2 regions of the Blautia sp. TM10-2 genome follow, and region 2 is predicted to be linked to the other one. Evidence: riboswitches for the same ligand, from Rfam matches in the RefSeq annotation. Region 2 holds a riboswitch; the other holds the start of a gene.
What was found. Region 2 has a riboswitch for thiamine pyrophosphate ahead of DXD92_RS15530 (energy-coupled thiamine transporter ThiT). Riboswitches for the same ligand answer to the same signal wherever they lie in the genome.
Positions count from the first base shown of each region.

Region 1: it holds a riboswitch for thiamine pyrophosphate, as region 2 does, so the genes downstream of both, thiM (hydroxyethylthiazole kinase) here and DXD92_RS15530 (energy-coupled thiamine transporter ThiT) in region 2, are expected to answer to the same signal.

Region 1 is NZ_QUJZ01000005.1:235,642-238,982, reverse strand. It holds gene DXD92_RS07005 (Gfo/Idh/MocA family protein) at 1-527, shown strand, start outside; gene DXD92_RS07000 (response regulator) at 589-762, opposite strand; TPP riboswitch at 919-1,030, shown strand; gene thiM (hydroxyethylthiazole kinase) at 1,157-1,978, shown strand; gene thiE (thiamine phosphate synthase) at 1,965-2,609, shown strand; gene thiD (bifunctional hydroxymethylpyrimidine kinase/phosphomethylpyrimidine kinase) at 2,725-3,341, shown strand, end outside.
Region 2 is NZ_QUJZ01000016.1:38,868-42,208, reverse strand. It holds gene DXD92_RS15540 (hypothetical protein) at 1-437, shown strand, start outside; gene DXD92_RS15535 (SpoIIIAH-like family protein) at 451-1,170, shown strand; gene DXD92_RS15530 (energy-coupled thiamine transporter ThiT) at 1,242-1,910, opposite strand; TPP riboswitch at 1,976-2,085, opposite strand; gene DXD92_RS15525 (DUF4867 family protein) at 2,238-2,855, shown strand; gene DXD92_RS15520 (L-fucose/L-arabinose isomerase family protein) at 2,965-3,341, shown strand, end outside.

The sequences.
Region 1 (3,341 bases), on a different contig from region 2:
ACTTCGGCAGTTTCAAAGAGTACAACATGAAGAACCGCTTCTTCAACCGGAATCTCGCAGGCGGCGCGATGCTTGATATCGGCGTATACGCACTCTCCTTCCTCCGCTGGTTCTTCGACTCCAAGCCGGATCAGCTCCTTTCCCAGGTAAAGCCCGCTCCGACCGGTGTGGACGAGCAGGCCGGCCTCCTTCTCACCAATCAGGAAGGACAGATGGCAAGTGTGATGCTCTCTCTCCACTCCAAACAGCCGAAACGCGGCATGGTTTCCTGTGAGAACGGATTTATCGAGATCATGGAGTACCCGCGTGCCTGGGAAGCAAAAATCACAGACGCTTCCACCGGCGAATCCGAAATCATCAAAGCCGGTGACAACGCCGATGCACTCGCCTATGAGCTCGCCGACATGGAACGCGCCATCAATGGAGATGCATCTGCCATGCACCTCGACTACACGAAGGACGTCATGGATCTGATGACCTCCTTCCGCAGAACCTGGGGCTATACGTACCCGGAGGAAGAAAAATAAGATTCGCACATCAAAAGCCCCTGCCCGGCACACATCAGATGCCGGGCAGGGGCACTTCTTTTCACCTGCAATACTCTGCAATTTTCTTTTTCAGTAATTCCGCATCAATCGGCTTTGCGATATGCACGTCCATGCCGGCCTCTTTTGCGGCCTGCCGGTCTTCAACAAAGGCGTTGGCGCTCATGGCGAAAATCGGAATGGAGGCGGCATCATCACGTCCATGACTTCCACGCATATTTTATACTTCATTTTACGCTGATATTATTTTCTCTGTCAACCCAAATAACATTACATTTCCAATATTTTGCATGTCTTTTTTATTTTTCTGAATTTTTTTAAAATCTTCCGTTTTTCTCTTGCACAATTGTTTTTATGCGTATATAATTGTCTGCAGAAAGCAAAGGGGAGCTCGCGTGCGAAGCGGGCTGAGAGTAGGATGCATCTCCTAGACCCTGAACCTGATTTGGGTAATGCCAACGTAGGGAGATACGATATGCACATTTTCTGCAGATATACCTCCACGTATATCTGCTTTTTTAATCTCTATGAACACATCATCAACAGGTTCTTCCAGTACCACAAGGGAATTTGCTTCTGCAAAAATACTCACACAGGAGGAACAAAAAATTATGTTAGGCACTTGTCTTGACAATGTCAGAAAAACAACCCCTCTCGTACACAACATCACAAATTACGTTACAGTAAACGATGTCGCCAATATTCTGCTGGCATGCGGCGCAAGCCCGATCATGTCCGATGAACCGGAGGATGTCGAGGATATCACCTCCATCTGCGGCGGTCTGAACATCAACATCGGAACGCTGCACAGAACGAGCATCGACGGCATGTACCGTGCCGGTGCAAAAGCAGCTTCGCTCGGCCACAAAATCCTGCTCGATCCAGTCGGCGCAGGCGCAAGCCACTTACGTACTTCGACCGCAGTCGGACTGATGGAAAAAATCCCGTTCACCGTCATCCGCGGAAATATTTCCGAAATCAAAACACTGGCACTCGGAAGCGGAACGACAAAGGGTGTTGACGCAGACGTTGCCGATAAAGTAACAGACGAAAACCTCGACAGCGCCGTTGCTTTTGCAAAAAACTTTGCGAAAGACCACAACTGTGTTGTCGCCATCACAGGAGCGATCGACCTCGTTGCCGATGCTGACACCTGCTACGTGATCCGCAACGGACGCGCCGAGATGGGAAGCATCACCGGAACAGGCTGCCAGCTCTCCGGCATGATGACCGCTTACCTCGTTGCCAACCCGGACGAGCCGTTAAAAGCCGCTGCTGCCGCTGTCTGCGCGATGGGACTTGCCGGCGAGATCGGCTGGAGCCATATGAAACCGGAAGACGGCAACTCCACCTACCGGAACCGCATCATCGACGCCATCTACCACATGGACGGCGAGACGCTGGAGAAAGGTGCAAAGTATGAAGTGCGATAAAAAAGGCCTGCTTTTATATGCTGTGACAGACCGCAGCTGGCTGAACGGCAAGACACTGTACAGCCAGGTGGAAAAGGCTCTGCAGGGCGGCGCAACGTTTATCCAGCTCCGCGAAAAAAATCTTGACCAGGATCACTTTATGGAAGAGGCACTGGAACTGAAAAAACTCTGTGCCGCATACCATGTTCCTTTCGTCATCAACGATAACGTGGAAATCGCAGCTAAGATGGATGCGGACGGCGTTCATGTCGGCCAGAGCGATATGGAGGCCGGCGATGTCCGTGCAAAGCTTGGCCCGGACAAGATCATCGGCGTTTCGGCACAGACCGTGGAACAGGCCATTCTCGCCGAGCAGCGCGGGGCAGATTACCTCGGCGTCGGCGCAGTCTTCCACACCGGTTCCAAGGCGGATGCGGAGGATGTCAGCCACGAAACGCTGACTGCTATCTGCAATGCCGTTAAAATCCCTGTCATCGCCATCGGCGGCATCACACGCGATAACGTGACGGAGCTTTCCGGCAGCGGCATCTGCGGCATCGCCGTCATCAGTGCCATTTTTGCACAGAAAGACATTGTTTCCGCAACGAAGGATCTGAAAGAACAGACTCTGCGCATGCTGGAAAACAAATAATTTTACGTAACCATTCATCCTCACACCAGGCGGCAGACTGGGGGCACCACTTTCTTTGTCGCCTGTCCAAAAAGAAAAGTAATGCAAAGGAGTAATTCTCATGGACGCGAAAAACATGAAAACAGCATTAACAATCGCGGGAAGTGATTCCAGCGGAGGCGCCGGCATTCAGGCAGACATCAAAACCATGATCACAAACGGAGTTTACGCCATGTCGGCAATTACCGCACTCACCGCCCAGAACACCACCGGAGTTTCCGGTATTTTCGATGTAACACCGGAGTTTCTGGCCGCACAGCTTGACGCCGTCTTTACGGACATCTTCCCGGACGCCGTCAAAATCGGTATGGTATCCTCCCCGGCACTGATCGAAGTCATCTCCGAACGGCTTCGCTTCTACCAGGCCAAACACATCGTTGTGGACCCGGTCCTCGTCGCTACAAGCGGTTCCGCGCTCGCTTCGGGCGGCGTGCCTGACCTGATGAAAAAACTGCTCTTTCCTCTGGCCGAAGTCATCACACCGAATATCCCAGAGGGAGAAGTTCTCTCCGGCATCAAAATCCAGTCGGAAAGCGATATGGAACGCGCCGCAAAAGAGATCGGGGATTCCTGCGGCTGTGCCGTTCTATTAAAGGGCGGCCACAGTATCAATGATGCCAACGATCTTTTATATCACAACGGCACATTTACCTGGTTCACCGGAAAACGCATCGACAATCCGAACACACACGG
Region 2 (3,341 bases):
AGCCGCAGGAGACGGCTGCGCGTCCGGCGGGGGATGCGGGACTTTCGGTGCAGGAGGAGATGGAACAGCGCCTTTGTGACGCACTTTCCCAGATGGACGGTGTGGGCGCAGTGCACGTCGTGGTGACGCTGGAATCCACAGGAAAAAAGATTGTGGAAAAAGATGTCCCAACGCGGAGCACAACGGAGGAAAACAAGAAGGGAGAGGAGACCGGAAGCGTTACATCCTCGTCGCAGGATGAGGCAACTGTCTATGAAAAGACACAGAACGGAGCCGAGACACCGTATGTGGTTTCCGAGGAGTACCCGGCGGTGCGCGGCGTGCTCGTTATCGCAGAAGGCGGGGGAAACCCGGTGACGATACAGGAGATTCAGGAGGCCGTGATGGCATTATTTCAGGTGGGCGCAAATAAGATTAAAGTAGTCAAAATGAAGTAAAGGAGTCAAATGCGTGGAAAAATTAGAACAGGAAATGAATGCACCTGAGAAAATGGCAGAGACACCATCGCCGAAAAAGACGGCCGGGAAAAAGAAAAAATTCCGGAAAAATCAGGTCATCATCACCGCCCTTGCGATCATGATTGCCGTCGCCGGATACATCAACTATGCTGACAGTACCCTGTCCACGAAGGAGAAGGCAGACGGAACCACGGCGGATGCCAGCACCGTTTTAAAAGACATCTCCAGCCTGGACACCGACATCACCGACGAGGTGGATGCCGGCACAGCAGGGGACTCGTCGCGGACCGTCACCGAAACGCCGGGAGAGGCAGTCCTTGCCGGGGCATCTACATACATGGCCCAGGCCAGAATCGACCGCGAACAGATCCGTTCCCAGAACAAAGACACCTTAAATGAAATCATCAACAACACCAACCTCTCCGAAACCGAGCGCCAGAGCGCTGTCCAGAGCATGGTGGAAATGACGGAACTCGTAGAAAAAGAGTCAGCAACTGAACTCCTCCTCGAAGCCAAAGGCTTCACCGACGTCGTTGTAAACCTGACCGGCGAAACCGCCGACATCGTCGTTCCGATGAAAGAAGTAACCGAGGAACAGCGTGCCCAGATCGAAGACATCGTAACCCGCAAAACCGGAATCGGCGTAGAAAACATCGTCATCACCCCCATGAGCTCCGCCGCCGACACAGCCGCAGAGGAGAGTGCTCAGTAAATTTTGATATCCACGTAAAAAATCCGGAAACGCAAAATCATGCGTTCCCGGATTTTTTCACGTAATTCTATTTAATTTGCACCATGTGCCGTTCTTGCAACCGTCTGCAGTGCTTTCTTCACCGGCGGCAGCGAGATCAGAATCACCGTCAGCACACCTTCAGCCAGCAGATAGCTGTAGTTGTAAATAATCGGATACAGCGCCTTTAAAGACTGCGGGAAATTCTCCGGCATATAATCCATCCAGTACAGATACCCGCCTAACGTATGGAAAAATCCCCTCGCCAGCACAGCTACAATATACCCGATCAGCAGCCCGTTTTTCTTCTTTCCAAAGAATCCGGCCACACCCAGCGCCGCAAACGCAAACACATAATCACAGCACACCTGGAACAGCGACAGCACATACGGCCCCTGGATAAACTGCAGCAGTCCATAAGCAAAACCAACGAGAATACCCGTCTTCGCCCCATACCAGTTCGCAATCAGCACAATAAACAGCATCGAAAACAACGTAACCGATCCCCCGTACGGCAGCTCAAACACCTTCACATACGAAGTCACAAACGCCAGCGCCATCCCCATCGCACAAAACGCCAGCTTCCTTGCATCCATTCCCGTCCCCTTACTCTTCTGAGCAGAAAGAACCGAAGCAATCACCACCAGCGCCACCATCAGCACCACGCATCCAACATAACCGGCCGTCGTCAGTCCGCCGTCAGCAGTAACAAAAAAACTCATAAAAAAACCTCCTTCGCATTCCGCTTGGAGGGGCTCACATAAAAACGCAGTCCCGAATCACCTCCGAAACCACGTTCCAGCTTCCCTACGCAGGAATTATCCCGTTCAGGTAGTGAGGGTCCGTGAGCTTATCCTTGTCCCACGTTCTCAGCCAAAGGCTCCCCTAGCGTCTTATTATTTTAACGTATCAAAGTATACCAACCTCCCCCTTATTTGTCAACCCGCCCGTTTTTTCACCCAAATACATGTTGACAAGAAGTACATACAAGTGCTATATTACAATTAGTTCAATCATTAAACTAATTGTACGAAAGGAGCACCAAAACAATGCAGATTCTGAAAGTAACAGACGAAGCATTCCGCCAGTACGGCAAAGTCATCAAAGACCTCGACGTCAGCGACATCATCACCGCCATGTCCGAGACCCCATGTCCCGACGACGTAGTCTACGAGCCTTCCATTGAAAGCCTCGAAGCCTGCAAAAGCGCCCAGTCCGTATCCGACAGCCTCTACGGCGGCATGCCGATCCAGATCGGCTACTGCAACGGCCACAACCATTTACTGAACGCCGTAGAATACCACCGCGACAGCGAAATCAACATCGCCGTAACCGACCTGATCCTGATCCTCGGAAAAGAACAGGACATCACCGAAGACCACACCTACGACTCATCCAAAATGGAGGCCTTCTTAATCCCGGCCGGAACCACCATTGAAGTCTACGCAACCACCCTCCACTACGCACCATGCAACGTGGCAGCCAGCGGCTTCAAATGTGTCGTAGTCCTTCCAAAAGGAACCAATACCGACATCACCCTGGAAGAAAAACACACCCCGGAAGACGACCTGCTCTTCGCCAGAAACAAATGGCTCTTAAGCCACCCGGATGCAAACATCGCTGGAAGCGTAGCAGGCATCAAAGGAGAAAACCTCTCGGTAAAATAAAACCAGAGACAAAACCAGAAATCAGAAACACTGCCCCAAAAGAGCAGTTCTGAACATAAAAAGAAACCAAAAACCAAGAAAACCAAAAAAAGGAGGATCTTCAAAAATGATCAACAATACACCGGAAATCAAATTAGGTATCGTTGCAGTAAGCCGTGACTGCTTCCCGAACAGCCTTTCCGAGAACAGAAGAAAAGCAGTCGTAAAAGCATACGACGGAGAAATCTACGAATGTCCAATCATCGTCGAGAATGAAATCGACATGATGAACGCACTCGAAGACCTGAAAAAAGCAGAGTGTGATGCACTTGTTGTATACCTTGGAAACTTCGGACCGGAGACCGAGGAAACCCTGCTTGTAAAATACTTCGACGGACCTTGCATGGTAGTAGCAGCAGCAGAAGAGACCGGCGACGACCTTGTAGGCGGACGCGGCGATGCATACTGCGGCGTTCTGAACGCAAGCTACAACCTGAAACTGCGCAA